DNA from 3 places in the Bradyrhizobium huanghuaihaiense genome. Region 3 is predicted to be linked to each of the others. Evidence: predicted binding sites of a transcription regulator. Region 3 holds the regulator's gene; each other region holds the start of a gene.

Region 1 (10,053 bases), 3.1 Mb from region 3:
GCCGCCAGCGCCTGCTCTACGCGACGCCGAAGGGCGAGGCGCTGGTCCAGAAGCTCGCCGGGCTCCAGACCACGCGGATCACCAAGGCACTTGCCGAGATGGGTCCGCAGGACGCCGAGACGGTCAAGCGCTTCCTGCGCGCGATGATCGACCGCGACGATCCGGACAAGGTGCTCGAGACGATCTTCGCCGCCGTCAATCAAGACTCGAAGGAGTGACCGTGCCGCTCGCAGCCACGCTCGCCCGTCCGCCGGTGCAACCGGCCGACGATGCCCCGCATTTGCTGCTGGTCGACGACGACCGCCGTATCCGCGACTTGCTCTCGCGTTTTCTCGCCAGCGAGGGCTACCGCGTCACCACCGCGGCAAGCGCGGGTGACGCGCGCTCGAAACTGCTGGGCCTGCATTTCGACCTCCTGATCCTCGACGTCATGATGCCCGGCGAGACCGGCTTCGATCTTGCCCGCTTCATCCGGACCTCCTCCTCGGTGCCGATCGTGATGCTGACGGCGCGTCACGAGGCCGAAGCCCGCATCGAGGGCCTGCAAATCGGCGCCGACGACTACGTCGCAAAGCCGTTCGAGCCGCGCGAGCTTGCGCTGCGCATCAACAACATCCTCAAGCGCGCCGCGCCGCCGCAGCAGGCCACGACGGTCGAGAAGATCGCGTTCGGTCCCTATGTCTACCATCTCGATCGCGGCGAGTTGCGCCAGGGCGAGGAGGTCATCCACCTCACCGACCGCGAGCGCGAGATGCTGCGCATTCTCTCGGAGACGCCGGGCGAGACCGTGCCGCGCAGTGCGCTGACCGGCAATGGCAGCGTCAACGAGCGCGCCGTGGACGTGCAGATCAACCGCCTCCGGCGCAAGATCGAGACCGACCCGGCCAATCCGCTGTTCCTGCAGGCGGTGCGCGGCATCGGCTACCGGCTGGTGGCCTCACCATAGATCAAGTGAAGCGCGCTAGATGAGCACGATCGATACCGGCCTGACGCTTCTAAAAAGCGCCGCCGGCCGCGTCTCCGCCGCCAATGGCTGGATGGGCAACGCGTTCAAGGGCTGGATGCCGACCGGCCTCTATGCCCGCGCGCTGCTCATCATGATCGTGCCGATGGTGATCCTGCAGACCGTGGTCGCCTTCGTGTTCATGGAACGGCACTGGAACACGGTGACACGACGGCTGTCGGCCGCGGTGGTGCAGGACATCGCCGCGCTGATCGACGTCTACAAAAGCTATCCGCAGGACAAGGACCGCGCGCAGCTCAAGAGCATTGGGCAGCGGTTGCAGTTGGTGGTCGATTTCCTGCCCGCCGGTGACATGCCGCCGCCGGGACCGAAGCCGTTCTTCTCGCTGCTCGACCAGACGCTGTCGGTGCAGCTCGGCCGCCAGATCGGCCGCTCGTTCTGGATCGACACGGTCGGCCGCTCCAACCTCGTCGAGATCCGCATCCAGCTAGACGATGCCGTGATGCGCGTGTTCGCGCAGCGCAGCGCCGCCTATGCCTCGAACTCGGAGATCTTCCTGTTCTGGATGGTCGGCACGTCCTCGATCCTGTTGATCGTCGCGGTGCTGTTCCTGCGCAACCAGATCAAGCCGATCCTGCGGCTTGCCGATGCCGCGGAGAGTTTCGGCAAGGGCCGCGAGGCGCCGAACTTCCGCCCGCGCGGCGCGCGCGAGGTACGGCGCGCGGCGGTGGCCTTCCTCGAGATGAAGTCGCGCATCGAGCGCACGATGGAGCAGCGCACCGCGATGCTCGCCGGCGTCAGCCACGATCTGCGCACCATCCTGACCCGCTTCAAGCTCGAGCTGGCGCTGATCGGCGACAGCCCCGAGCTCGAAGGCATGCGCAAGGACGTCGACGAGATGTCAATGATGCTGGAGGATTACCTCGCCTTTGCCCGCGGCGATTCCGGCGAGCAGTCGCAGCCGACCGACATGGCGCAGGCGCTCGAGGAGCTGCGCAGCGATGCCGAGCGCCACGGCCACACCGCGACCGTGGCGTTCAACGGCCTGCCCGTGGTGACGGTGAAGCCGGCCTCGTTCAAGCGCTGCCTCGCCAACCTCGTCACCAACGCGGCGCGCTACGGCAAGAGCATCGCCATCACCGGCCAGCGCGATCACCGTTATTTGACCGTGACAGTCGACGACGACGGCCCCGGCATTCCCGCCCATCTGCGCGAAGAAGTGTTCAAGCCGTTCCTGCGGCTGGACAATGCCCGCAACCAGGACGAAGGCGGCACCGGCCTTGGCCTTGCCATCGCCCGCGATATCGCCCGTTCCCATGGCGGCGACATCACACTGGGCGACAGCCCGATGGGCGGATTGAGGGCGAGCGTGCGGATTCCGGTGTAGGCGATGACGTAGCCCGGATGGAGCGTAGCGTAATCCGGGACCGGCTTCTCGTGTCGCGCGAACCCCGGATTTCGCTTCGCTGCATCCGGGCTACGGTCTCACGACCATCTCACCCTACTTCGGCAGCAGCGCCTTCAGCTTGTCCATGTCGCGCACATTCATCTTGAAGCCGCCGGGCATGACGATGTCGCCGGGCTTCTGGTCCGGCTTGCAGGCACCTAACCACTTCGCTTGCAGCGTCATGGTGGTATCGCGCCCCGCAGCGCCGGCGACGCCGCCTTGCGCATGCGAGGAAGACTTCACTGTGTAGGCCGAGTTGAAGTCGCCCGTGATCTCGGCATGCGAGGTCGTGCTGACGCCGGCGACGCTGCACTCGGAATCGCTGACATAGCCGCTCGCAGTCTTCTTGATCTCCTGCTTGGCGCAGACCTGCTTGGCCATCGGCGAGACGTTGTTGCTCATCTCCTTGTCGACGGTCTCGTCGGTGCAGTGCTGCATGGTCATCTCGGGCACGGGCGAGCCGCTCGTGACCAGCTTCATTTCCCAGAGGCCGGCCTTGCGCACGGGCAGATCGTCGGCAGATGCACTGCCTGCCGACACTACAACGCAAAGGGCCGAGCCGAGCAAAGCGAGTTTGCGCGTCATGTGGGAAGCTCCCGGCTAAGAGACTGCGACGTTACGACGACGCCTCAGTAGAGCGTGCGGATCGGCCGATCGGCGGCGCCATAGGGCACCCAGCGGCAGGAGAACGAGATGTATCCGCCCTCATAAGCCTGCACGCCGAGGAATTTGACGACCTTGCCGTAGCGCGCGCAATGATCGACCGCGACCTGCCGCGCATCGACCTGGTTTGCCATCGAAAAGGCGATGATGCCGCCGGTGTCGTTGCCCTTGAACGGAGGCACCGGAAGGATATCGGCGCGCGCCGACTGGCTCGCCATCATACCCAAGGCAAGAAGGCCCGCGGCCGCAATGATTCGCATTCCCGTCACTCCAATTGGTTGGCGCCAGTTTACGGTGCCGGGGCCAAAGTGAAAAGAACCGAGGCCGGCCGGCCGCAACGTTCTGGTCAACTCCTGGCGAAGTGTTGCCGCGCTGCACTTGACCTCTTCCGGCCTTCGCGGCACCGTCCGAGCTTCGAAGACCCAGCTGTCCGGATTACCCATGCGCGCCCCCTCCTTCAAATCGCTCCGCTTCGCCGCCGTGCTCGGCCTCATGTTCGGGGCGCTGTCGCTCAGCGAGGCCCGGGCCGCCAACCCGCTGGAGCTGAACTTCTGGCTGAGCGGGCCGCGCTATGACGGCGCCGTCACCGATTGCGACAAGGCGCTGCCGACGATCGCCACCCAGTTCTGGGAGAAGGAAAGCTCGTTCTGGAATTCCTCGTTGAAGATCACGGGCTTCTCGGCGGTTCGCGAGGTCGCGTTCTGGCCCTGGCAGTCCGACAACATCCCGCGCCGCTATTGCACCGGCGAGGCCATGCTCACCGACGGCAAGGTGCGCAAGGTGCATTTCTCGATCATCGAGGATGGCGGCTTTGCCGGCTACGGCAACGGCGTCGAATGGTGCGTGGTCGGGCTCGACCGCAACTGGGCCTACAACCCGGCCTGCCGCGCCGCCAGGCAGTAATTCGAAAGCTCTGATTCGGTCCGATCAAGCGGCCGAACCACCGGCGCTCGAAATTTGTTCTTGAAATGTTCTCATCGCCTGCTAGGCTCGATTGCACAGTCTAGTTGAGGGGCGTCGCCATGTTTCATTCCAGATTGCGTTCGTTCTCCCGTCTTGTGATCTCACTCGCCCTTGCCGCCGGGCTGGCGTCGTTCGCCGACGGCGCGAAAGCCCAGGACAAGCGGCAGAACGCGCCGGGCGAATTCGATTTCTATGTGCTGTCGCTGTCATGGTCGCCCTCGTTCTGCGAGGAAGCGGCCGAGCGTGGCGGCCGCTCCCAGATGCAGTGCAGCGGCCGGCCCTACGCCTTCGTGGTGCACGGGCTGTGGCCGCAATATGAGAACGGCTTTCCGGAATATTGCCAGCGGCCGGCGCCGAGGCTGAGCCGCAGCATCGTCTCCTCCATGCTCGACCTGATGCCGGCGCCGGGCCTGATCTTCAACGAGTGGGACAAGCACGGCACCTGCTCGGGTCTCGCCGACCGCAGCTATTTCGAGACGATCCGCAAGGCGCGCGCCGCGATCAAGATTCCGGCCGAGTATCTCGATTTGTCGCAGGCCAGGACCGTCGCGCCTGCCGACGTCGAGGAGGCCTTCATCAAGGCCAATCCGGGTCTCAGCAGCGCCGCCGTCTCGGTCACCTGCAACCGGACGCGATTGTCCGAGGTCCGCATCTGCCTCAGCAAGGATCTGCAATTCCGCGCCTGCGAGGAGATCGACCGCCGCGCCTGCCGCCGCGACCAGGTGACGATGCCGCCGATCAGGGGTGGGTAGCCACCGTCATTGCGAGGAGCCCTTGCGACGAAGCAATCCAGACTGCCTCCGCGGAAAGATTCTGGATTGCTTCGCTGCGCTCGCAATGACAAGGGGATGGGATCGCGCCAGACAACGTAGTCCTAGCTCATGAACTACCGCCACGCCTTCCACGCCGGCAACTTCGCCGATGTCATCAAGCACATCGTGCTTGCGCGCATCATCACCTATCTGCAGGAGAAGCCGGGGGCGTTCCGTGTCATCGACACCCACGCCGGTGCCGGCCTCTACGATCTCGAAAGCGACGAGGCGCGCCGCGGCGGCGAGTGGCTGACCGGCATCGCGCGGCTGATGCAGGCGCGCCTGTCGAACGAGACCATCGCACTGACAAAACCCTATCTCGACATCGTCCGCGCCTTCAATCCGAAGGGCGAGCTCAAGGCCTATCCTGGCTCGCCGCTGATCGCGCGCGGTCTGCTGCGGCCGCAGGACCGCCTCGTCGCCTGCGAGCTCGAGCCGAAGGCGCGCAAGGCGCTGATCGACGTGCTGCGCCGCGACGAGCAGGCTCGCGTGGTGGATCTCGACGGCTGGGTGGCGCTGCCGGCCTTCGTGCCGCCGAAAGAACGGCGCGGTCTCGTGCTGATCGATCCGCCGTTCGAGGCCAAGGACGAGTTCGAACGGCTGGGCGAAGCCTTCTCGGCAGCCTTCGCGAAATGGCCGACCGGTATCTATGTAATCTGGTATCCGGCCAAGAACCGCCGCGCCACCGACACGCTGGCGCAATCAGTGGCGCGGCTCGCAGCCGCAGCAAAACCACCGGGCAAATGCCTGCGTCTCGAATTCAGCGCCGCACCGCAAGCCGATGGCGGGCCCCTCACCTCCACCGGGCTTTTGATCGTCAATCCGCCCTACACGCTGCATGGCGAGCTCAAAACCATTCTGCCCGAGCTGGAGATGCCGCTCGGCCAGGGCGGCGCTGCCAGATTCCGATTAGAGATACCGAAGAGGTAACCCTCCGGCATTCTTGGGAAAAATATGCAGTAGCGGTAGTCAATCCGCAAAGAACCGTATTATGCTGTTTCCGTGACTGGCTTTACGTTCCGCTTCCGCGAATGGTTGCGGCGGAGTGAAGGCCTAAGAAAGATCCCGCCGGGCCGATGAGGTCCGACCAAGGATGGCCAGCTCTCCCGGGCTTCGTAAGGCCCGGTCATGTCGTGACGTGCGTCTGCGTCGCGACGGAGGAGCAATGAGGGGGAGTTTCCCGATGGCCATGACGGGAACAGTTAAGTTCTTCAACGGAGAGCGCGGCTACGGCTTCATCAAGCCTGATGACGGCGGTCGCGATGTCTTCGTACATATTACGGCTGTAGAGCGTGCGGGACTGAAAGACCTTGCCGAAGGACAGCGTATTACTTTCGAAGTCGAACCGGACAAGAAGGGGAAGGGACCCAAGGCCGTCAACCTGGTGATCCTGTCCTAGCGGGCCTGCCCGCGAAACGCCTGACGCGAAAGCACCGGACGCAAAAAAAATCCCGGCCGCGAACGGCCGGGAGGCTGTGGTCTGGTATCTTCTTCTTCAGCTATCAGAAGCGATAGTTCACGCCTGCGCGCACAACGCTGGCGCTGTAGCCGTTCGACACGCCGGTGATTGCGAACTGGCTCGTCGACAGATCGATGTAGAGATATTCGAGCTTGGCACTCCAGTTCGGCGCGAGGCCGACTTCCGCACCGGCACCGATGGTCCAGCCGGCGGTGGTGTGCGACTCCGTCCAGCCGAAGGTCTGCGCGCGCAGCTCGCCGAAGGCAAGGCCCGCGGTGCCGTAGAACAGCACGTTGCTGAAGGCATAGCCGGCGCGGCCGCGCAGCGTGCCGAACCACGGATTGGAGAACTTCCACGGCGCGAAGGTGTCGTCGGCGCCGGCCGCCTGGATGTCACCCTCGACGCCGAACACCCACGGGCCGTTCTGGAAATTGTAGCCGGCCTGGACGCCGCCGACGAAGCCGGACGGCTTTGCGGGGTTGTTGTCGACCGAGCCCCATTCGTAGCCGATGTTGCCGCCGAGATAGGGACCGGCCCAGCTATAGGCATTGAGCGGCTGGTTCACGGTATAGGGTGCGCGCCCTCCATAATTCATGTCGGCGGCGCCTGCCGAACCCGTCCAGCCGGCTGCAACCAACGCGGCTGCGCCCACAACGAGCCTCTTCATCACTTAACTCCAACGCAACTGCCGCAACCGGTGCGATGCCTGGCGCCGCGCGCGCGAGGCAAAACCCCATGGTTACGGAACCAAGACCCTTTCGCGTAAGATTTATCGAGAGTTTTAAGTTAAAGGGCTGTTAAGCCGGGTTACCGCGCTGTTAACAGGCTTAAGCAAGCGTTACCGGGAACTGCGCCGCCATCCTGTGTGTGCGGCATGGCCGGAACTTCAAATCGGCGCGCCCAGCGCCTAAATTCGCTTCATGGTTCACGATTCCACCGACAATCCGGACGACAGCGCGCGCAAATCGCGGCAACCCGCAGCGAACGACGCGCCGCCCGGGGGACCGGCGGCGCCGGACGTCGATCCCGCCACCACAGGCGGCGACGACGAGGACGATGCGCTGCTGCCCGATATCCTCGAAGAGAGCGGCGCGGTCGGCGAAGAGCCGCTGGCGACCGGCCACGAGGCGATCGAGCGCGCGGTCCGCCTCGCCCCGACCTCGCCCGGCGTCTACCGCATGCTCAATGCCAATGCCGACGTGCTCTATGTCGGCAAGGCCAAGAACGTCAAAAAGCGCCTGTCCAATTACGCGCGTCAGAGCGCGCCGCAGCCGGCGCGCATCCTGCGCATGATCGCAGCCACCGTGACGGTGGAGATCGTCTCGACCAACACCGAGACCGAAGCGCTGCTGCTGGAAGCCAATCTCATCAAACAGCTGCGGCCGCGCTTCAACGTGCAGCTGCGCGACGACAAGTCGTTTCCCTATATCCTGATCACCGGCGACCATTGGGCGCCGCAGATCCTGAAACATCGCGGCGCGCAGACGCGGCCCGGGCGCTATTTCGGCCCGTTCGCCTCCGCCGGCGCGGTCAACCGCACCATCACGGCGTTGCAGCGCGCGTTCCTGATCCGCTCCTGCACCGATTCCTTCTTCGAGAGCCGGACCCGGCCCTGCCTGCTCTACCAGATCCGCCGCTGCGCCGGTCCCTGCACCCGCGAGATCGATTTCGGCGGCTATTCAACGCTGGTGCGTGAGGCGAGCGACTTCCTCTCCGGCAAGAGCCACGCGGTGAAGCAGGAGCTCGCCGGCGAGATGGAGAAGGCCTCAGGCGAGCTCGAGTTCGAGCGCGCCGCGCTCTACCGCGACCGTCTCGCCGCGCTGTCGGCGATCCAGTCGCAGCAGGGCATCAATCCGCGCACGGTCGAGGAAGCCGACGTGTTCGCGGTCCACCAGGAAGGCGGTTTCTTCTGCGTCGAGGTGTTCTTCTTCCGCACCGGCCAGAACTGGGGCAATCGCGCCTATTTCCCGCGCGCGGAGAAGACTTTCACGCCGGAGGAAGTGCTCGGCTCGTTCCTCGCCCAGTTCTACGACGACAAGCCGCCGCCGAAGGTCATCCTGCTCTCACACGAGATCGAGGAGAGCGAGCTGCTCGCCAACGCGCTCGCGATCAAGGCCGGCCACAAGGTCGAGGTCACCGCGCCCAAGCGCGGCGAGAAGAAGGAGCTCGTCACCCACGCGCTGACCAATGCGCGCGAGGCGCTCGGCCGCAAGCTCGCGGACACCGCGACCCAGAGCCGCCTGCTCGACGCCATGGCCGCGACGCTCAGCCTGCCGCATGCGCCCAAGCGCATCGAGGTCTACGACAACAGCCACATCCAGGGCACCAATGCGGTCGGCGCCATGATCGTCGCCGGACCCGACGGCTTCGTGAAGAACCAGTACCGCAAGTTCAACATCAAGTCGGAAGGGATCACGCCGGGCGACGACTTCGCCATGATGCGCGAAGTGCTGGAGCGACGCTTCAAGCGCCTGATCAATCCGCCCGAGGAGGGTGCCAAGGTCAAGGACGACGACTTTCCGCAATGGCCCGACCTCGTGATCATCGACGGCGGCCGCGGCCAGCTCAACGCGGTGCGCGAGATCTTTGCCGCTCTCGGCCTGACCCAGGTGTCCCTAATGTCGGTCGCCAAGGGGCCGGACCGCGATGCCGGGCGCGAAACCCTGTTCATGCCGGAGCGCGAGGCGATCAAGCTGGAGCCGCGCGATCCCGTGCTCTATTTCATCCAGCGCCTGCGCGACGAGGCCCACCGCTTCGTCATCGGCTCGCACCGCAAGCTGCGCAAGAAGGACATCCGCGAGGCCGGTTTGCAGGAGATTCCGGGCATCGGCCCGTCACGCAAACGTGCCTTGCTGCACCATTTCGGAACCCTGAAGGAGATCGAACGGGCCTCGATCGCCGATCTCGGCAAGGTTCCGGGGGTGAGCGCCGAAAGCGCCCGCAGGATTTTCGAGTATTTCCATCCCCAGCCGGGGTGAACTAAAGGGGAGCCAAGGGGAGCCATGGTCATAAGGTCGTCGCATCCGGCGTCGCATTTGTGAGCGGGACGGTTGACCTTCAGCCTTGAGCGGTATTGGTAGGACGGATGAACATCGCCACGACACGAGGGACAACCAGCCGCGCGATGTCCCTCCCCAACATCCTGACCTATGGCCGGATCGCCGCGATCCCGGTCGTGGTCGGATGCATCTATGCGCAGTCGATTCTGGATCAGCCGCTGTGGCTGCGCTGGGTCGCGGTCGCCATCTTCATTGCGGCTGCGGTCACCGACTACCTCGACGGCTATTACGCGCGGATCTGGAATCAACAATCGGCATTCGGCCGGATGCTCGACCCGATCGCCGACAAGCTGCTGGTCGCGTCCTGCCTGCTGATGCTGGCCGCCGACGGCATCATCCATGGCTGGTCGCTATGGGCCGCCATCGTGATCCTGTGCCGCGAGATCCTGGTCTCGGGCCTGCGCGAATACCTCGCCGCGCTCCGCGTCAGCGTGCCCGTGACCAAGCTTGCGAAGTGGAAGACCACGGTCCAGCTGGTCGCGATCGGCTTCCTGCTCGCAGGTCCCGCCGGCGACGAAGTGGTGCCCGTCGTTACGATGATCGGCCTTGCGCTGCTGTGGGCCTCGGCGATCCTGACCATCTACACCGGCTACGACTATTTCCGCGCCGGCATCCATCACCTCATCAAGGAGGACGAGGGATGAAGGTGAAGTATTTCGCCTGGGTGCGCGAGCGCGTCGGCAAGG
Region 2 (10,053 bases), 2.6 Mb from region 3:
CTATCCCTATCAACGCGTACTGCAATTCGGCGAGGGCCTGATCGGCCAGTGCGCGCTCGACAGGCGCCCGCGGGTCGTTGCGGACATTCCGAGCGACGTGGTGCCGATCAATTCAGCGCTGTTCCGCGTCGCCCCGAAGAACCTCGTGGTGCTGCCGGTGCTGTTCGAAGGCCAGGTCAAGGCGGTGATCGAGCTCGCCTCGCTCGCCTCCTTCACGACCTCGCAGATGACCTTCCTCGAACAGCTCACCGACTCCATCGGCATCGTGCTCAACTCGATCGAGGCGACGATGCAGACCGAAGGCCTGCTGAAGCAGTCGCAGCAGCTCGCCGGCGAGCTCCAGACCCAGCAGCGCGAATTGCAGCAGACCAACGACCAGCTCGAGCAGAAGGCGCAGCAGCTCGCCGAGCGCAACGTCGAGGTCGAGCGCAAGAACCAGGAGATCGAGCAGGCCCGCCGTGCGCTCGAGGAAAAGGCGACCGAGCTCGCGCTGACCTCGAAGTACAAGTCCGAATTCCTCGCCAATATGAGTCACGAGCTGCGCACGCCGTTGAACTCGATCCTGATCCTCGGTCAGCAGCTCACCGACAATCCGGACGGCAACCTCACGGCCAAGCAGGTCGAGTTCGCCCGCACCATCCACGGCGCCGGCACCGACCTGCTCAACCTCATCAGCGACATCCTCGATCTCTCCAAGATCGAGTCCGGCACGGTCACGGTGGATGCCGAGGAGATCCTGACCGCCAACCTGCTCGAGACCGTCGGCCGTCCGTTCCGGCACGAGGCGGAGAACCGCGGCCTCTCGTTCAAGATCGACGTCGATCCGAACCTCGCGCGCAGCATCGTCACCGACTCCAAGCGCCTGCAGCAGGTTCTGAAGAACCTGCTCTCCAACGCCTTCAAGTTCACCGCCGACGGCGAAGTGCGCCTGAAGGTCGAGGCCGCCCTCGGCGGCTGGGGAACCGATCACCCGGTGCTGAACTCCGCGCCGGCCGTGATCGCTTTCGAGGTGTCGGATACCGGCATCGGCATTCCCCTGGAGAAGCAGAAGCTGATCTTCGAGGCGTTCCAGCAGGCCGACGCCGGCACCAGCCGCAAATATGGCGGCACCGGCCTTGGCCTTGCCATCAGCCGCGAGCTCGCGAGCCTGCTCGGCGGCGAAATCCATTTGCGCAGCGCGCCGGGCAAGGGCTCGACCTTCACGCTCTATCTGCCGCTGAAATATTCCGGACCGACGCTGGCGCCGCGCGCCGCCCCGTCGCCGCAGCAATACAGTCAGCCACCGGCGCTGCAGCCGGCCGCGCCGGAGCAGCAGCGCGTCATCGAGCAGCTGCCCGACGACCGTCTCAACCTCGAGCCCGGCGACAGCATCCTCTTGATCGTCGAGGACGATCCGCATTATGCGCGGGTGCTGGTCGATCTCGCACGCGATAAGGGCTTCAAGGTGCTAGTCGCCGCGCGCGGTGCGGAGGCGCTGGAACTTGCCAAGCAGTACCAGCCCCGCGCGGTCTCGCTCGACGTGTTCCTGCCCGACATGCTCGGCTGGACGGTGCTGAGCCAGCTCAAGCACAATCCGCTGACCCGCCACATCCCCGTGCAGATCATTACGCTCGACGAGGACCGCCAGCATGCGCTGGCGCGCGGCGCCTTCTCGTTCGTCAACAAGCCGACGACGACCGAAGGCGTCGCGGCGGCGCTGACGCAGATCAAGGAATATGCGCGGCCGCGGCGCAAGCGGCTCCTGATCGTCGAGGACAACGAGGCCGAGCAGCTCTCGATCCGCGAGCTGCTGCATCACGACGACATCGAGATCGTGGCGACCGACACCGGCGCCGGCGCACTCTCGATGCTGCGCGAAGCGCCCTGCGATTGCGTGGTGCTCGACCTCCGCCTACCCGACATGAGCGGCTTCGAGGTGCTGGACCAGATCCGCAACGACGAGGCGCTCTCGAACGTGCCGGTGGTGGTCTTCACCGGCCGCGAGCTTTCGGCGGAGGAAGACGCCGAGTTGCACACCATGGCGCGCAGCATCGTGGTCAAGGGCGTGGAATCGCCGGAACGTCTGCTCGACGAAACCGCGCTGTTCCTGCACCGCGTGATCACGGAACTTCCGGTCGAGAAGCAGCGCATGCTGGAGAAGCTGAACAGTTCCGACGAGGACCTGATCGGCAAGACCGCGCTGCTCGTCGACGACGACGCCCGCAACATCTTCGCGCTGTCGAGCGTGCTGGAACGGCGCGGCATGAAGGTGCTGACGGCGACCACAGGCAGCGAAGCCGTGACGCTGGTCGAATCCAATCCGGAAATCGCCATCGTGCTGATGGACATCATGATGCCGCAGATGGATGGCTATCAGACCATCGGCGTGATCCGCGAGAACCCGGCCTTCGCCCGCCTTCCGATCATCGCACTGACCGCCAAGGCGATGAAAGGCGACCGCGAGAAATGCCTGGAAGCCGGTGCCTCCGACTACCTCGCAAAACCCGTCAACACCGATCAATTGCTGCTTGCGATCCGCATGTGGCTGCACCGCTGAGCTGGATCCGCGAATGGACCACGAAAAGGTCAATATCCTCCTCGTCGACGACCAGCCGGCCAAGCTGCTCGCCTATGAGGTGATCTTGAAGGATCTCGGTGAGAACCTCGTGATCGCATCGTCCGGTCGCGAGGCACTGGAGGTGCTGCTCAAGACCGAGATCGCGGTGATCCTGGTCGACGTCTGCATGCCCGAGCTCGACGGCTTCGAGCTCGCGGCGATGATCCGGGAACATCCGCGCTTCCAGAAGACCGCGATGATCTTCATCTCGGCCATTCAAGTGAGCGACATCGACCGGTTGCGCGGCTACGAGATGGGTGCGGTCGACTACGTGCCGGTGCCCGTGGTGCCGGAGGTGCTGCGCGCCAAGATCAAGGTGTTTTCCGAACTCTACCGCAAGACCCGCGAGCTCGAACGGCTGAACCAGGAACTCGAGGACCGTGTCCGCGCCCGCACGGCGGAACTGGAGAACTCCACCGCCAAGCTGCGCGAGAGCGAGCAGCGCCGCAGCATGGCGATCGCCGCCGGCAAGATGGGATCCTGGGACTGGGACTGGATCAACGGCGACTGGATGTGGGACGAAGGCCAGTACCGCATCTTCGGCGTGACGCCGGAGACCTTCAACGTCACCTCGGCGAACATCCAGGCACTGCTGCACCCGGATGATGTCGACCGGTTCGGCCAGGCCATTGCCGCCTTCAATAGCGGCGCGCGCGCCTATGAAGGGGAATTTCGCGTCAGCCGCCCCGACGGTGAGGTGCGCTGGTGCGTCGGCACAGCGGCCGCGACGGTGGATCAGGCCGGCCGCGTGGTCCGCGTGAGCGGCGTCACCGTTGACATCACCGAACGCAAGCGTGCCGAGGAGCGGCAGAACCTGCTGGCGCGGGAAGTCGATCATCGCGCCAAGAATGCGCTGGCGCTGGCGCAATCGATCGTGCGCCTCACCCGTGCCGACGAGGTCAAGGCCTATGTCAACGCCGTCGAGGGACGCATCAATGCGCTGGCGCGCGTGCACACGATCCTGTCGCTGTCGAGCTGGCAGGGCGCCGAGCTTTCCAAGCTGATCGACGAGGAGCTTGCACCCTATTCGCTCGGCGACCAGATCCGATTGGCTGGTCCCGAGGTTCAGCTGGTCCCTGCGACGGCACAGACGCTGGCGCTGGCGTTGCACGAGCTCTTCACCAACTCCGCCAAATATGGCGCGCTCTCGACGCGATCGGGCCGGCTCTTGATCGGCTGGCAGGTCGAGGAAGACCACCTCACGCTGACCTGGGAGGAATCCGGCGGCCCGCTGGTGAGGACACCGAAGTCTCGCGGTTTCGGTACGCGAAGCCTGCTTGCGAGCGTCGAGTCCCAGCTCGGTGGACGGGCACAATTCGATTGGCGGGCCGAGGGCCTGTTGTGCCGCCTGGACGTGCCGCTGACCCGCAAGACCCCTGCCTCGGTAGCGCAGGGCAAGTTCGACGCCGACACCTCCCCCGAGCTGCAGCGCGCGTCGGGCTAACCGGACGCGGCGATCTTCGTGCGCAGGATCGAGCGAGGCTCGTCGGCGACGCGTCCTTCGAGCCAGGCTTCCGTTTGCGCGAGATCGCGCAGCGCCGTCGCATAGCGGCGGGCTGCGCTTCGTTCCGCACCGCGCGGCAACTTGCGCGCCTTGCGCAACATGTCGGCGGCCGCATTCCGATAGGCCAGCGAGCGATAGAGATAGACGACCTTACCCATATCGAGTGTCCCATGTTGATGGACTTCATCCTCGCAAGCCCGGCATGAACGCCGGATGAAGCGGCGGATGACAATTCCTTCATGCGAGTGGAACCCGCGATCATCGCGCGCGTTGCATGTGCAATCGAGGGTTGGTTCCATGCGTGCGAACAAGACACCCAAGAAGCCACCGAGCCTGCTCTCTCCCACTGGCGTCATCAAGCTCGTGACGCATGCGATGATGGGCGCAGCTCTCGGGCTCGCATTCGGTCTCGCGCTCACTCTGTCCAATCCGGCGGTCGCCAATCTACTCAATCACGGCGGAAGCCAAGCAATTCTGGTCTTCGCCCTCACATTGGTGACGACGTTCGCGATCGGTGCGACGCTCACGGGCGTCGTGTTCATCATCGACGAGGACAAGGAATTTTGAAGCGCGCGTGAAAACGCGGGTCTACTTTGTCGGGAACTCCTGTGACCAACGGCAGTTGGCTGCCTGCGTCAATTTAACTCAGGGAGTTCCCGCACATGAAGACGACCAAGCTCGCTCTCGCCGTGATGTTGGCAAGCGGCCTCGCCGCTGCACCGTTTGCCGCGCAGGCCAAGTCGCATAAGGCGAAACATGAATCGTCGACCTCTCAGACGACTGGCGCCAACACGAAGAGCAAGAGTCCCGATGCCTCCGGCCAGGGCGGCTCTGGCCCCGGCTCCGATCAGGGCGGCACGATGACCAAGGGCACAGGCACCGCCAAGTAAGGCGCAGTCGTGCATCGAAGGCCTCGCGTTCGCGGGGCCTTCTCGCTTTGGTTGTTCGATACGATCTCTCTCAAGCCACACGCTGGCAGACGCGTTAGCTGCGTCCGGTGTCAACGATATTCAGCTCGCCGCCCGCGTCTTCACGAGATGGTCGAGCTGCGCCCGCTTGCGCGCAATCAGGAGCTGGGCCGCGGCGTCGTCGAGACCCTCGCGCTGCAATTGCCGGATCGCGGAGCCCAGTTCGAGAATCTCGGCGCGCAGTTTCAGGATCCGGTACGTGTCCGGGTCTTCCTCCATGACGCGCTCCTAAAGCTCTCAGCCGCGCGCGATCGTCCGCGCGGGATCTGCGGCTTTCTTCAGCGGACGAAGCCGTACACGATCGCGGACATCCGGCAGGACGTGGCCACCGCCAGCAGCTCTCCATTCGCCGATCAACAGGTTGATTTTCCGGCGCAGGTCCATCTGCGCCAGGGCCTTTTCCGTGCAGTCGCGCCCCCGATCGACGAGGTCGCGCACGGATGCCTCAACGTTGGCCATCTCCAACCTCAAGGCGCTGATTTTACGTCGAATTTCATTAATTCTGTTGTCCATGGCTTGTTAGAACAAAATAAGAACATATAGTCAAGTCGCGATTTCAGAATGGAGAGCGGACATGCAGGTTCAGGGTAAATACGACGCCAAGGCGTTTCTCATGGAGCAAATGTCCCGGGCGCAGGGATTGAAGCTGAAGCGGCTGAGCGAAGAGGCGTATCAGCCTGCGCAATATGCGCGAGATCTATCCTTCGCCGAAGCCGCGCGGCGCATCCAGGTGCTCGAAGCGGAGATCGAGCTCGCAAACTCATTCTAGCCTGCGTCATTCATCATCCGGAGCGTTGCCGACGCGCTTTCGGAACCATGCCTGTGTCGAGCGGTTTTCCCCGGCCAAGGGAGAAAACGCATGGCACGCAAGGCAAAGAAACGACGTTACTCACGCAGCTCCGGCAGCGATGTCGAAAGCGAAATGCGCCGCTACAAGAAGGGCACCGCGAAGAGCGGACGCGGTGGTCGCGGCGGACGCGCGAAGAGTCGCAAGCAGGCGATCGCGATTGGACTCTCGAAGGCCCGCAAGAAGGGCAAAAAAGTCCCGAAGAAAGCGTCCAAACGAAAGACGTCCAAGAAGAAGACGGCCAAGAAAGCGGCAAAGAAATCGAAGCGCAAATCCAGCAAGCGGTGACGCTGTCGCCCGTCAGATCATGCTGCCCGGCATGAAGCACCGAATCGAAATCCCGAACGCCGTCTTCACCGGCCAGACCATGGTGCGCCCCGCCCGGTTCGGTTCGGTGATGACGGCTTCATCCGGCACATCCACCCATTGACCGTCGAGACGCACGCGATAATGCCCGTCGTGCGATTCCCAATCGGGATCCGAGACGGCAAATCCATCTGCATCCGAGCAGCACGGGCCGAGATGGCTGCGCAGACTGTCGAACCAGGGCTTGAGCGGTGAATCCGCGTAGCGGCCGTCATCGCGCCCGAGGGCGCTTCCAGCCGACAGCACGAGCGGCGCCACGAGCAGCGCACGTCTCAGCGAGAGCTTCAATCGATCCATGTCGGCACCGATCAAATGCGAACACCGGCCGGTTCCACAAAGCAGCCGGACGTTCGGAACTCCACCCCCTGCAGGTAATATGGACTCCAAAGTCTGACGAGCGAACGCGGCTTTTTCGGACGAATCCGTCACCAATACTGCCGTTAACGAGAATGTTATCGTCGACCTGTGGGTATCTTTCACGCCGGTACGAAAAAAGGCGGCCCGCGGGCCGCCTTTTGAATTGCCGTTCAGAACGAGAGGCTTACGCGAGCGGCACGGCGACGAACCGGGTCGCCTCCGCGCCCTTCACCTGAAGCAGCACGCTGTTCTTGCCGGACGATTTTGCCTGCGCCAATTCAGCGCGGACGTCACCGACATTGGCGACGGGCTTGCCGCCGACATTGAGGATGACGTCGCCGGTCTGGATGCCGCGCTGCGCTGCCGGCCCTTGCGGATCGACCTCGGTGACGACGACGCCCTTCTGGCCGGCGCCCTGCACCTCGCCGGCCGGCGCGAGGCTAAGCCCGAGGCGCGGCGTGCCCTTCTCCGGCTGCACCTTGCCCTCATCGGCTTTACCGTTCGCCTGCCGCTCCTTCGGCAACTCGCCGAGTGTGAGCGTCACCGTCTTGCTTCCGCCCTTGTGGAAGACATCGAGCTTCACGGACGTGCCCGGTGCCAGCGTCGCGATGGTGCGGGCGAGATCGCGGGAGTCCTTGATCGCGGTGCCGTTGACGCCGGTGATGACGTCGCCCGCCTCGATCCCGGCCTTGGCCGCCGGGCTGCCGTCCTGCGGATTGTCGACGATCGCACCGCGTGCCTCCTTCAGGCCGAGACTGTCGGCGATGTCGGCGGTCACCGGCTGCACCTGCACGCCGAGCCAGCCGCGCGTCACAGCACCCTTGTCCTTCAACTGCGCGACGACGAGCTTTGCGGTCGTCGCCGGGATGTCGAAGCCGATACCGACCGAGCCGCCCGACGGCGAGAAGATCGCGGTGTTCACGCCGATCACGTTGCCGTTCATGTCGAAAGCCGGGCCGCCGGAATTGCCCTTGTTGATCGGCGCGTCGATCTGGATGAAGTCGTCATAGGGCCCGTTGCCGATGTCGCGGCCGCTGGCCGAGACGATGCCGGCGGTCACGGTACCGCCGAGGCCGAAGGGATTGCCGACCGCCACTACCCAGTCGCCGATCCGCGGCTTCTGCTCGGCGAATTTGACGAAGGGAAAGTCCTTCTTGCCGTCGACCTTGATCAGCGCGAGATCGGTCTTCGGATCGGTGCCGACCACCTTCGCGGTGTAGGTCGTGCCGTCGTCCATGGTGACCTGCACAGACTCGGCGTGATCGACGACGTGATTGTTGGTCACGGCGTAACCATCGGCGGAGATGAAGAAGCCGGAGCCTTCGCCCGTGACCATCTGGTGACGCTGGCGCGGCATGCCGTTCATGCCACCCGGGCCGCGGAAGCCGAACTGCCGCGAGAACTGGTCGAACGGCGAGTCCTCGTCGGAATCCATCCGGTTCTGTTGCAGCATCGCGTTCTTGTCGTTGTCGCGGTCGATCTTGACCCGCACCGAGATCACGGCGGGCTTGACCTTGGCGACGAGGTCGGCGAAGCCCGGCGGGGTCGTAGCGCTTTCCGCGGCGTGCGCGGGCGAGACCAGGGAGGTCACGCCGAACTGCGTGAAACCGGGAGAGCCGGCCAGCACGGCCACGCCAAGCGCGGCCACGGTGCCGAGCAGCGCAAGCCGGCGCGGCCTCAGGATCTTCCCGGTCGTGGTGGTGTCGGAATTGACGCGATCGTTCATGTCGAAATGTCCATGTTGGGTCAGATGTCGCCTTGCCCCCAACATGGTCGTTGCCACCTTACGGCGTTCCGTCCACGTGATTAAATCTTGGCAAAGGTGTTACGGCCGGCCGACCAAAATCGCGGCGGCACGTTGATGCAGCTCAAGGCCGCCCCACCGCGCAGTGGAAGACTGCGCTGTCGAACGATGTCGATCGGAGGCGCGCCATGTACAAAGACATTCTCGTCCATATCCCGACCGAGCGGCCGATGCGCGCCGTGATCGACGGCTCGATCTCGCTCGCGGCGCATCTCAACGCCCATCTCGACGCGGTCGCGGTCGGCTATGTCGCGAGCAGCGCAGCCTACGTCCTGGACGGCGGTGCCGCCGTGGCGGCCGTGTTCGAGCTGGAGCGCGAGCGCGCCCTGGAGCGGGCCGAGGCCGCGCTCGAGGTGTTCAAAAGCGAAGCGGCCAACGCCGGCATTTCCTGCACCTGCCATCCGCTCGGCGCGATCCCCGCGGATGCAGCCAGCTCGCTCGGCGAAATGGCGCGGCTGCACGACCTCAGCATCGTGCTCCAGCCCGATCCGGCGCAAGGCTCGTTCGACAACGACGTGCCTGGCGAAATCCTGTTCCAGGCCGGCGGCCCGGTGCTGTTCCTGCCCTACACCTTCCGTGGCGCCTTCAAGGCGCGGCGGATCGGCATTTGCTGGGACGGCAGCCGCGTCGCCGCCCGCGCGATGCGCGACGCAGCACCATTCCTGGCGCGCGCCGAAGGGATCGTGCTCATCACGATCAACGAAGCCGACGCAGTGCCGAGCGAGGTGTCGGCCAGCAAACTGGCGAGGCATCTCGGCCGGCGGGGCCTGTCGACCCGCACGGTCGGCCTCTCAGCCGCCCGCTCCCAGATTCAGCCGACCATCCTGTCGCTGGCGCCGACGAGAACCTCGATCTGCTGGTGATGGGCGGCTACGGCCATTCGCGTTGGCAGGAGCGCTTTCTCGGCGGCGTTACCCGCGCCATGCTGGAGGCCATGACGGTGCCGACGCTGATGTCGCATTAGCGAAGCCGGCCCGACGCTCTCACGCCGCGACGGGGGCCTCTGCATCCTCGTCACGGTGTGCATTGCATGCGTCGAAATGCGCCTTCAGCGCGACCTCGGCGAGATATTCGAAATGTTCGGCCTGGCCGAGGAGTTCCCAGTTTTGAAGCGGCCTGTAGGCGGCCTGCTGACGACAGAGGGACGCCAACGCCCGGTAGCGACGTACGTTCTCCATGAGACCCTCCCTCGCATTCACTGGGCTTATTGGGCCTGATTTGCGTCAGGCCGATGGCGTTTATGCAAAACATTTGCTGCGTGCAGAACGCGCTTAACCTAGATTAATCTTCGAGAAGCTCCGGCAAGATTTTTAGTTCCAAACGCCCGCGCGGATCTCTCGCCTCAATGCGCTAGGCGTAGAGGCGGCGCCTTGGGACAACCGGAACGGCGAAGCTTTCGATGCTTGCGCCTCCCGTAGTCTACCGGATACGACCTGCTTCGCTCACGCGCTTCGACTGCGCGGAACTATGTTGCAGCTTCGGACCCCATCCCGCCTCAGCAGCTGCGCGAATGGCGGCGATGTTGGCGGCATAATCGGCGCCGCCCTTGCCGCGGAACACGGCGGAGCCCGCCACCAGCGTATCGACACCGGCGGCGGCAACCGCGGCAGC
Region 3 (10,053 bases):
AGTAGCGCGCCGTGGTCAGCGCCAGCGCGCCGTTGCCGGAGCCGAGCGGGATGATGGTCTGCACCGAGCCCTTGCCGAACGAGCGCGTGCCGATGATGGTGGCACGCTTGTGGTCATGCAGCGCACCGGCCACGATCTCCGAGGCCGAAGCCGAGCCGCCATTGACCAGGATCACGAGCGGCTTGCCCTTGGTGAGGTCGCCGCCATGCGCGGTAAAGCGCTGGGTCTCTTCCGGATTGCGGCCGCGCGTCGAGACGACCTCGCCGCGCTGCAGGAAGGCGCTCGACACCGACACGGCCTGGTCGAGCAATCCGCCCGGATTGTTGCGGAGGTCCATCACGTAGCCAACCAGCTTCTCCTGCGGCACCTGCTTGGAGATCGAGGCGATCGCCTTCTTCAGGCCGTCGGTGGTCTGCTCGTTGAACGAGGTGACGCGGATATAACCGATATCGCCGTTCTCGACATGGAAGCGGACGGGGCGCACATGGATGATCTCGCGCGTGATCGCCACGTCGAGCGGGGCGTCCGCGCCCTTGCGCACGATGGTGAGCTTGGTCTTGGTGTCGACCGGGCCCTTCATCTTGTTGACGGCCTGCTCGAGCGTCATGCCCTGCACGGCGTCGCCGTCGATCTTGCTGATGAGGTCGCCTGACATGATACCGGCCTTCGAAGCCGGCGTGTCGTCGATCGGCGAGACGACCTTGACGAGGCCGTCCTCCATCGTGACCTCGATGCCGAGCCCGCCGAACTCGCCGGAGGTGGTCTCCTGCATCTCGGTCCAGGCCTTGTCGTTCATGTAGCGTGAATGCGGATCGAGCGAGGTCACCATGCCGGTGATCGCGCCTTCGATCAGCTTGGAATTGTCCGGCTTCTCGACATAGCTCGCCTTCACCCGCTCGAACACTTCGCCGAACAGGTTGAGCTTGGAATAGGCATCGTCCGCGCCCGCTGCCGCCCTCGCCGCCCATAGTCCGCCCTGCGGACCGGATACCAGAAGGGTCAGGCACACGCCGGTGAGCGCGCCAAGGGGGAACAGCAGGGATTTCCGCATGGATGAGTTAGCCTTCTTGCTCGGGGCTCGGGAGCCGCCATGCAAATGGCGATCCAGCCCGGTTCTCACAATACCATTCAGGTTTCTTCAAGGCCGGCCCGCAACGCCGGCGGGGCACCTGCAAAAATCCCTTCGTCCCGGCCTAAACTTTTGGCAACGTTCCGAAACCATCACGCACGAGCGGCGGAATCGGCCGGCCGGCCCGCGCTTCGCAGCTATGCGATTTTAGGATGGTTTTGGAGAGGCGGACGGGTTAGGCGATGACACAAGGCTTCAAATTCTCGGGAGGACAACAATGAACGAAGCGCCCCGCATCCGGCCGGAACGGAACGTTGAACTCGGCGCCAGCAACGAGCCGTTCCAGAACCTGCACGAATTCATCCGGAAGGCGCGCGCCAACCTCAACCAGAATGCCTGGGACTATATCGTCGGCGCCGCCGAGACCGAGACCACGATGCGCCGCAATCGGATGGCGCTGGACGAGATCGCCTTCCGCCCGCGCGTGCTGCGCGACGTCCGCAAGGTCGACGGAAGCGTCGAGCAGTTCGGCCGCAAGATGCGCCTGCCGGTGGTGCTGGCCCCGGTCGGCGCGCTGGAGATTTTTGACCCGGATGGCGCCGCGAGCGTCGCACGTGCTGCCGGCACCTTCGGTGCGGCGCACATGCTGAGCTCGGTGTCCGAGCCCGGCCTGGAGAAAACCGCCGAGGCTGCCCCCGACGCGCTGCGTCTCTACCAGCTCTATGTGCGCGGCGATGACGCCTTCGTCGCCGATGTCGTCAGCCGGGCCGAGAAGAACGCCTACGCCGCCTTCTGCCTGACCGTGGACACCGCCCATTACAGCCGTCGCGAACGCGACATCGCCAAGCGCTACGTTCGCGAAAGCCGCCTGCGCGCCACCGGCGGCGACTACCAGAAGGGACTGGAGTGGCGGACCGTGAAGATGATCAAGGACAAGTTCAAGATCCCTCTGATCCTGAAGGGCATCGCCACCGCCGAGGATGCGCAGATCGCGCTCGATCACGGCGTCGAGTGGATTTACGTCTCCAACCATGGCGGCCGCCAGCTCGACCACGGCCGCGGCGCCATGCATGTGCTGCCTGAAATCGTCGACGCCGTGAAAGGCCGCGCCAGGATCATGGTCGATGGCGGCTTCTGCCGCGGCACCGACATCGTCAAGGCGATTGCGGCAGGCGCCGACCTCGTCGGCATCGGCCGGCTGCAATGCTGGGCCCTGGCGGCGGCCGGCGAGGCCGGCGTGGCCCGGATGCTGGAGCTGCTGGAAGACGAGGTGCTGCGCTGCCTCGGCCTCTTGGGCGCCACCTCGTTCGCCGAGGTCGGCAGGTCCTGCCTGCATCCGGCCACCGCGACCAACGCGCCGAGCGTGTTCAGCGCGTTCCCGCTGTTCGACCACGATCCCTATCGATACTGAGTGAAAGGATGCAGGTGCCCCCGCTCTCTCCCGGCAGCGCAGACGCGCTTCTGTTCGATCTCGGGCGCGTGGTGCTCGACATCGATTTCTCCAGGGCGATCGCCTGCTGGGCGGGACACGCCGGCTGCAAGCCCGAAGCCATCGTCGCGCGCTATGTGCGCGACAGCGAAGCCTACCGGCTGCACGAGGTCGGCAAGATCAGCGACGCGGACTATTTCTCCTCGCTGCGCTCATCACTCGGGATCGCGATTTCCGACGCGCAGTTCCTGGAGGGCTGGAACGCGATCTTCGCCGGCGAGATGCCTGACATCGCGGAACTGTTGCCGCGTGCGGCGAGGCGGATGCCGCTCTACGCCTTCTCGAACACCAACCGGCCGCATGTCGACCATTTCTCGAAGGAATATGCCGGCCTGCTCGGCCATTTCCGCGAGCTCTACCTGTCGTCCAGCATCGGCCTGCGTAAACCGGACGCGGAGGCTTTCGACCATGTCGTGGCCGCTATGGGCGTGCCGGCGAGCCGCATCGTCTTCTTCGACGACCTCGCGGAAAACATCGAGGGGGCCCGGGCGCGCGGATTGACCGCGGTGCATGTGACCTCGCCCCGTGACGTCGGCGATGCGCTGAAGCAGCTCGGGATTTGACGGATCCGCCTCCCGGCAGGTGCGGTTCCCTGGAACTCGTTTGCCAAATATGAGGAACCAAATCACTTTGTGCATTTTTGTACAAAGTTCCGGGAACGGAATCTGCCCTTCCGGACTCTTGAGTCCGTTGGGACTTCTACATTGGACCGATCGACGTGCTGGGCAAATCCTACCTCACCAAGCAAGCCTCTCTCCTGCTCGAGTTCGCAAGAACCACCTCGGACTCCGACCTATCCGCCAAGTTGATCAGCAAGGCCGCCGACCTGAAATCCCAGGCCGACCCGCTGCCCGACAAGGATCAGGGCCCCAAAGCGCCGGACGTCAGTCCGGACGCGCCGGCAGGGAGTTGACCGATGCTGGCCGTGGCGCTCGTTCTTCTCGTGCTTGCCATGGCCGTCCTCGTGCCGGTCTGCCTCGCCTTCCGGATCATGCCGCGGCGGATTTGACGTCCATCTTTCGCGATAGAGCGAACGACGCAGGCTGAATCATCCTGCATCTCCACTGTTTTGCCTCTGCGGCCGCACTCGGCTAGAACTCTCGCCGCCGATTTGCCGAACGTGCTCAGCAGGAGTTTTCACCCGTGGCCTTGATGCCGGTATCTGACGCGCTTGCCGCGGTGCTTGCCGGCGCAGAGCCGCTGCCTGAGGAGACGGTCCCCCTCGACCAGGCCTACCACCGCGTGCTCGCGCGCGACGTCGCGGCGCGGCGCACGCAGCCGCCGCAGGCGATGTCGGCGATGGACGGCTATGCCGTGCGCGCGGCCGATGCGGCGACGATCGATTCCCAACTGACGGTGATCGGCGAGGTCGCGGCCGGGCGGCCGTTTGCCGGGTTGGTCGGCGCCGGCGAAGCGGTCCGGATCTTCACCGGCGGCGTCGTTCCCGCCGGCGCGGATACGGTCGTGATCCAGGAGGATACGGTCGCTGATGGCAAGCGCATCACGATCAAGGAAGCAGCGATTCCCGGACGGCACATCCGGCGCGCCGGGGTCGACTTTGCCGAGGGCGAGGTGCTGCTGCGCAAGGGAGCCCGGCTCACCGAGCGCGACCTCGCACTCGCGGCCGGGATGAATCACCCGCACCTACCCGTGCAACGCCGTCCGAAGGTCGCGATCCTCGCCACCGGCGACGAGCTGGTGATGCCGGGCGCGACGCCCGGCCCCGGCCAGATCGTCTATTCCAACGGCTACGCCCTGCACGCGCTCGCCCGCCAGGAGGGCGCCGATACCGTCGACCTCGGCGTTGCCGCCGACACGCTGGAAGCCACCACCGCCGGGATCCGCCGGGCCCGCGAGAGTGGCGCCGACATCCTGATCACGTCCGGCGGCGCCTCGGTCGGCGACCACGATCTGGTCCAGCAGGCGCTCAAGGCCGAGGGGATCGCGATGTCGTTCTGGAAGATCGCGATGCGGCCGGGCAAGCCGATGATGCACGGCCGGTTCGACGCGATGCGCGTCATCGGCCTGCCCGGCAATCCCGTGTCATCCTACGTCTGCGCTTTCCTGTTCATGGTGCCGTTGATTCGCGCACTGTCGGGTCGCACCGTGATTCATCATCGCCGCGAGCGCGCCGTGCTCGGCCGCGACCTCAATGCCAACGACCAGCGCGAGGATTATCTACGCACGCGCCTGGAGCGACGCGACGACGGCACGCTGATCGCCCTGCCCGTCAATCACCAGGATTCCTCGCTGCTTGCGAATCTCGCTGCGGCACAGGCACTTCTCGTACGCGCGCCGTTCGCGCCCGAGGCCGAAGCCGGCACGCAATGCGAGGTGCTGCTGCTGCCCGTATGAACGCTGTCACCACACGCGTTCCGCGAACTTTGTCGCGTTCACGGTAAATTAAGCAGTTGCGGAACATGTATCGAACATATAGTGTCCGTTCATGATTTGTTTCGAGCATGCAGCGGCTTATCGCTGAACTGAGCGTCTCGGAATCGAACGACATCAACCGGGGGATTTTGGTCGAGATGTTAACGCGCAAACAATACGAGCTCCTGCGGTTCATCAGCGAGCGACTGAAGGAAAGCGGCGTGCCGCCTTCCTTCGACGAGATGAAGGACGCGCTCGATCTGCGCTCGAAATCGGGTATCCATCGCCTGATCACCGCGCTCGAGGAGCGCGGCTTCATCCGGCGCCTGCCCAACCGCGCCCGCGCGATCGAGGTCATCAAGCTGCCCGAGCTCCAGGCGGCTGCCGGCAACCGCCGCGGCTTCACGCCGAGCGTCATCGAAGGCAATCTCGGCAAGGTGCGCACGACCTCCAGCCCGCCGGCTGACGAGGGTGAGCGTCCCGTCGCCGTGCCCGTCATGGGCCGTATCGCGGCCGGCACGCCGATCGAGGCGCTGCAGACCCGCAGCCACACTATCAGCGTACCGCCTGACATGCTCGGCTCCGGCGAGCACTACGCGCTCGAAGTGCGCGGCGATTCGATGGTGGAAGCCGGCATCCTCGACGGCGACATGGCGCTGATCCAGCGCAACGAGAGCGCCGACACCGGTGACATCGTGGTGGCGCTGATCGACGACGAGGAAGCAACGCTGAAGCGCTTCCGCCGCCGCGGCGCATCGATCGCGCTCGAGCCCGCCAACGCCGCCTATGAGGTCCGCATCCTGCCGCCCAACCGGGTGAAGATTCAGGGCAAGCTGATCGGCCTGTACCGGAAGTACTAAGTGCATCCCGCGGCGCCAGTTGGCGACCGCGCCTGAACGATTGGAGCGGATCATTGTCCGCTCCGGCTGGATAGTCTTTCTGGTTCTGCACAGATTATCCGGCCACCTCCCCCGCGCTAGATCCTCGGCACGCCGCGCAAAGCACGCATCGCTTTACGGGCCTTTGAGAAACCGAGGAGACAACCATGCGCAAGATCGTCTTGAGCACCGTCGCGATGGCGCTGATCGCAACGTCAGTGTCACCGGCCGTCGCCGCACGATCGCATCATGTCCGCAAGACGACGCCAGCGACGACGCGTGAGCAATTGCGCAACGCACGCGACGCCGTTGGACAGCAGTCGCAACCGGCCTCGCCGTATTCGGGCTGGTCGGCACCTGCTGGCCGCTGACGAAGAAGAAGCTCGCAGAATGCACGGAAGCGGGCTTTGTTCCTCGTGCATCTGAAAAAGATATTGTGATGGCGGCGTGCGGACCCAAGCCGCAGATTTGCCCACAACCAAGCAGACCGTTGTATGCTTCCACTCTGATAGAGGCTTGTGCCTCGACAAGAGGCGCGGGTCGCTATCTTCGAATGAGGAGCACCCCGATGTGTGACTACAGCCTGCACGCCGTCGCGACGCGTCCTGCCGAAGTCGGTGAGACGATCGTCACGACAACCTTCCGCGGCACCTCGACACGCGGCTTCGCCTCCGAAGCCGACATGTCCGTCGCGGTATGCCTGCTGCCGGGAACGGAGCTCGCCTTCGCCGACAACGTCCGCTACGACAATCGCTGGATCTGGACGCGCACCATCAACTCGCGCGTCGGCAAGTTCGGCAAGATCGACCCGCACATTCCGGATCGCCATCACGATGCGATCGAATTTCCCGACGGCAAATACGTGCTGGTGACTCAGCTCGTCGAAGGCCAGCGCGCAACCGTGCTGCAATTGCCGGTGACCCAGCCACTCGGCGAGCGCGAGCACAAGCCGCAGACCATGGCCGACAGGCCGACGATCACACGCCTGCCGATCGGCTGATCGTAGCAGCCCCGGCTCGCGGGTCGGGCCATGATTGAAATCGCCATCGCCGGCCGTGGCCGGCGACGTGGTGTGGTTTGCATCTTCGAAAATACCTTCGCCGATCAGCCGCCGCTCTTCTCCGTCGCACGAAGTTTGCGCTGCCCTGCCTGAATTTTGAACGTCCGTTCCGCAGGCAAATGGCCGATGCTGCCAAAAGGCTTGAGGCGGCGGACACGTTCGATGAAGACCTTCATTCGCGTCGTTGAACTCTGGGTGCCCGACCGGACGCGTACGCGGCTGGAATTCGGCGGGGGCCTCTACGGCGAAGGGCTGTCCGCGTTCAGGGCCGCAAGTGAAGAGCTGCGCTTCGGTCGGGATGAGGGCCTTCCCGGCAAGGCCTGGGCTTCCGGCCATCCCGTCATCCTCACCAAATTCGCCAACTCCTATTTCAGGCGGACCGACCAGGCGCTCGCGGCGGGCCTGACTTGCGGCGTGGCGGTGCCGGTATTTTCAGGCGAATTCCTGCAAGCCGTGATGGTCCTGTTCTGCGGCGACGACGAGGCGCATGTCGGCGCGATCGAGCTCTGGCACAACGACCCCGATACCTCCCACGAGATGGGCCTGGTCGACGGTTACTATGGCACCGCCGACATGTTCGAGTTCAACTCGCGCCACACCAGGTTTCCGCGCGGCTTCGGCCTGCCCGGACGCACCTGGAAAGCCGGCCTGCCGCTGATCATCAAGGACCTGCACAACGCCAAGAGCTTTCTGCGCTGGGAAGACGCCGCCGAGGTCGGGATCAATCTCGGCGTCGGCGTTCCCTACCGGACCGGCACCGACCAGACCTGGGTGCTGACCTTCCTCTCCGCGCAGGCAACGCCGATTGCGCGGCGCTTCGAGATCTGGGGGCCGAACGAGGCTCGTTCTGCGCTGGTCTTCCGCGCCGGCGATTGCAGCGCCCAGACCGACCTTGCCGCGCTCTATGCGGACAAGTCCATCACGAGGGGCGACGGCAGCATCGGCGGCGCCTGGGCCACGGGGATGCCTGCGCTCAACGATGATCTCGCGCATGACAAATCGATCGCCGCGGCCGAAGCCCGCGCGTCCGGGCTGAGCCAGATGGTTGCCTTGCCGGTAATCGGGAGCGCCGGGCTCGACGCCGTGCTGGCCTGGTACCTGTAGCCCGCCTCCTCAATCCTCAGCCTGCATGTCCGCCTCGGACGGCGTCGCATCCCGGTTACGGGGCGCCGCCGCCGGCGGCGCAAGGGTCGCGCCGAAATCGCCTTCGCCGGCGGTTGCCGCCGCCCACGGGCGGTCTGCGCCTCTTGCTTTAACCGTCTGCACCGCAAAGCCGTCGCCCCGCCGTGTCAGCGCCAATGCGCCCTGCGCGGCAAGGCGCTGCCGGTCCACCACCATCGCCGCGCAATCCGGCGCAGCCGGCCGGGCCGTCACCACCAGCGCGGCGCGGCTGCAATCGTCCGCCAGCGCATCGATGCGCAAGGCCAGCGCGACGAGGCGCCCGTCGGCAAGCGGCGTCACGCAGCCGGCCTCGTCGCACGACACGCCGTCGGCCAGAGTACCATTGGCGGCATCGCGCGGATCGGCATCGGCAGCCGGCCACTCCTTCAGCAGAAAGCTGTCCTTGCTCGCCCGGATCACGTGCAGGTGCCCGTCCCTGCCCCGGACCGCGACGCTCTGGCCGTCCCCGGCGATCAGGATATCCGGCGGCCGCGCCGACAGGCCCCAGAGGATCGCAGCCAGCAGCACCAGCCCGCCTGACCAGCGCAACGGCGTGCGCAAGAGGCCCATGACAATGATGCCGAGACTGGCCGCGATCAGCGGCGCGATGCCGAACGCCGGGATGCGGCCGACCGCGCCCGGCAGGGCCGCCACCCAGCGCGACACCGCGACCATCCAGTCGATGCCGATCCCCATCAGCCACCAGAACACGCCATCGAGCCCGAAGGGAGCAGCGAGCAAGCTTAACAATCCGGCCGGCATCACCAGCGCCGAGACCACCGGCATCGCGCCGAGATTGGCGAGCACGCCGTAAGGCGTGACGCGGTGGAAGTGGAAGGCAGCATAGGGCGTGGTCGCAAGCCCCGCGATCAGCGAGGCCAGGAACAGCATCGCGATCTCGCGGCCGCCCCACAGCGCGATGCGCGCGGTCGCGGAATGGTCGGGCGAGGCAAACAGGTTCGGCATGCCGATCTGCACCAGCGCCACCAGCCCGAGCGTTGCCGCAAACGACATCTGGAAACTGGGGTGAACCAGCGCCTCCGGCGCCACCGCGAGCACGATCAGCGCGGCCACGGCCAGCGTGCGGAAGGTGATGGCGCGGCGATCGACCATGACGGCGATCAGCACCACCGCGGTCATGAAGAACGAGCGTTGCGTCGCGACCTCCGCGCCCGAGAGCAGAAGATAAAACGCGGCGGCAACCAGCGCTGCAGCCGCCGACCATTTCTTGATGGGGAAGCCGACCGCCAGTCCCGGGATCAAGGCCAGCAGCGCGCGCACCGCGAAGAACACGACGCCGGCAACCACCGCCATGTGATAGCCGGAGATCGACAGCACGTGGCCGAGCCCCGAGACGAACATCGCGTCATTGACGGGCGCAGTGATGGCATCGCGCCGGCCGGTCAATAGCGCGGTCGCGATCGCGCGGTTGTCGCCTTCGAGCACGGCACGGATGCGCGCGTCGATCGCATCGCGCAGGCCCTGCATGAAGGCGGCGTAGCGCAGCCGCAAGCCGCCGGTCTCCGGCGGCACCGAAGCCGTGATGGCGCCCATCACGAAGCCGGAGGCACCGATGCCCTGGAAGAACATGTCGCGCGAGAAATCGTAGCTGCCGGGGCGCACCGGCGAGATCGGCGGCATCAGCCGCGCCTTGAGCTGCACGAAGCTGCCGACCTCGGGCGCTGTCCCCTTGCGCACCGATAGCCGCACGCGCTCCAACCTGATGTCGCTGCGCTGCGCCTCCATCGCGGTGACGCGCAGCACGAAGCGATCGGTGCGCTCGCGGATGTCGCGCGTCTCGACGAAGCCCGACAACGACACTGAATAGAGCGGCTTTGCCAGAACGGTGTGCGCGATGCGCGCCGTCTTCCAGGTGGCGACGGCAAAGCCGGCCGCAACCGCCGCGATCATGATCGCAGGGGCAAACAGCCGGCTCCGCCGCACCAGGACGGCGCCGAGCAGCAGCGCGATCGCCGTTGTGGCAACGACCCACAGCACCGGCTCGCGGTCGGCCGCAAAGTAG

Evidence for each region. The regulator LexA, encoded in region 3, represses DNA repair genes until DNA is damaged. The targets are predictions, from matches to a motif close to TGTTCNNNNTGTGTTCNG.
Region 1: N2603_RS06290 (ribonuclease T2 family protein) is a predicted target of LexA. The motif match lies at 4,033-4,050, and genes of this name have one in related genera.
Region 2: N2603_RS33490 (DUF3072 domain-containing protein) is a predicted target of LexA. The motif match lies at 5,589-5,606, and genes of this name have one in related genera.

What each region holds. Positions count from the first base shown of each region.
Region 1 covers NZ_CP104172.1:1,332,396-1,342,448, reverse strand. Annotated here, with positions in the region: gene N2603_RS06320 (MarR family winged helix-turn-helix transcriptional regulator) at 1-218, shown strand, start outside; gene N2603_RS06315 (response regulator) at 215-946, shown strand; gene N2603_RS06310 (ATP-binding protein) at 966-2,351, shown strand; gene N2603_RS06305 (DUF3617 domain-containing protein) at 2,466-2,996, opposite strand; gene N2603_RS06300 (hypothetical protein) at 3,041-3,334, opposite strand; gene N2603_RS06295 (hypothetical protein) at 3,516-3,977, shown strand; gene N2603_RS06290 (ribonuclease T2 family protein) at 4,097-4,789, shown strand; gene N2603_RS06285 (23S rRNA (adenine(2030)-N(6))-methyltransferase RlmJ) at 4,919-5,779, shown strand; gene N2603_RS06280 (cold-shock protein) at 6,033-6,248, shown strand; gene N2603_RS06275 (outer membrane protein) at 6,352-6,975, opposite strand; gene uvrC (excinuclease ABC subunit UvrC) at 7,229-9,286, shown strand; gene pgsA (CDP-diacylglycerol--glycerol-3-phosphate 3-phosphatidyltransferase) at 9,394-10,011, shown strand; gene moaD (molybdopterin converting factor subunit 1) at 10,008-10,053, shown strand, end outside.
Region 2 covers NZ_CP104172.1:7,084,426-7,094,478, forward strand. Annotated here, with positions in the region: gene N2603_RS33455 (HAMP domain-containing protein) at 1-2,536, shown strand, start outside; gene N2603_RS33460 (HWE histidine kinase domain-containing protein) at 2,550-4,040, shown strand; gene N2603_RS33465 (hypothetical protein) at 4,037-4,258, opposite strand; gene N2603_RS33470 (hypothetical protein) at 4,398-4,667, shown strand; gene N2603_RS33475 (hypothetical protein) at 4,763-4,990, shown strand; gene N2603_RS33480 (hypothetical protein) at 5,111-5,287, opposite strand; gene N2603_RS33485 (hypothetical protein) at 5,306-5,527, opposite strand; gene N2603_RS33490 (DUF3072 domain-containing protein) at 5,643-5,837, shown strand; gene N2603_RS33495 (DUF6496 domain-containing protein) at 5,928-6,203, shown strand; gene N2603_RS33500 (hypothetical protein) at 6,216-6,578, opposite strand; gene N2603_RS33505 (Do family serine endopeptidase) at 6,823-8,364, opposite strand; partial or broken gene N2603_RS33510 (universal stress protein) at 8,571-9,406, shown strand; gene N2603_RS33520 (hypothetical protein) at 9,426-9,620, opposite strand; gene rpe (ribulose-phosphate 3-epimerase) at 9,862-10,053, opposite strand, start outside.
Region 3 covers NZ_CP104172.1:4,459,366-4,469,418, reverse strand. Annotated here, with positions in the region: gene N2603_RS21345 (S41 family peptidase) at 1-1,051, opposite strand, end outside; gene N2603_RS21340 (alpha-hydroxy acid oxidase) at 1,347-2,480, shown strand; gene N2603_RS21335 (HAD family hydrolase) at 2,489-3,121, shown strand; gene N2603_RS21330 (hypothetical protein) at 3,277-3,471, shown strand; gene N2603_RS21325 (molybdopterin molybdotransferase MoeA) at 3,702-4,913, shown strand; gene lexA (transcriptional repressor LexA) at 5,090-5,791, shown strand; gene N2603_RS21315 (hypothetical protein) at 5,977-6,180, shown strand; gene N2603_RS21310 (hypothetical protein) at 6,378-6,809, shown strand; gene N2603_RS21305 (hypothetical protein) at 6,914-7,045, opposite strand; gene N2603_RS21300 (GAF domain-containing protein) at 7,032-7,973, shown strand; gene N2603_RS21295 (ComEC/Rec2 family competence protein) at 7,983-10,053, opposite strand, start outside.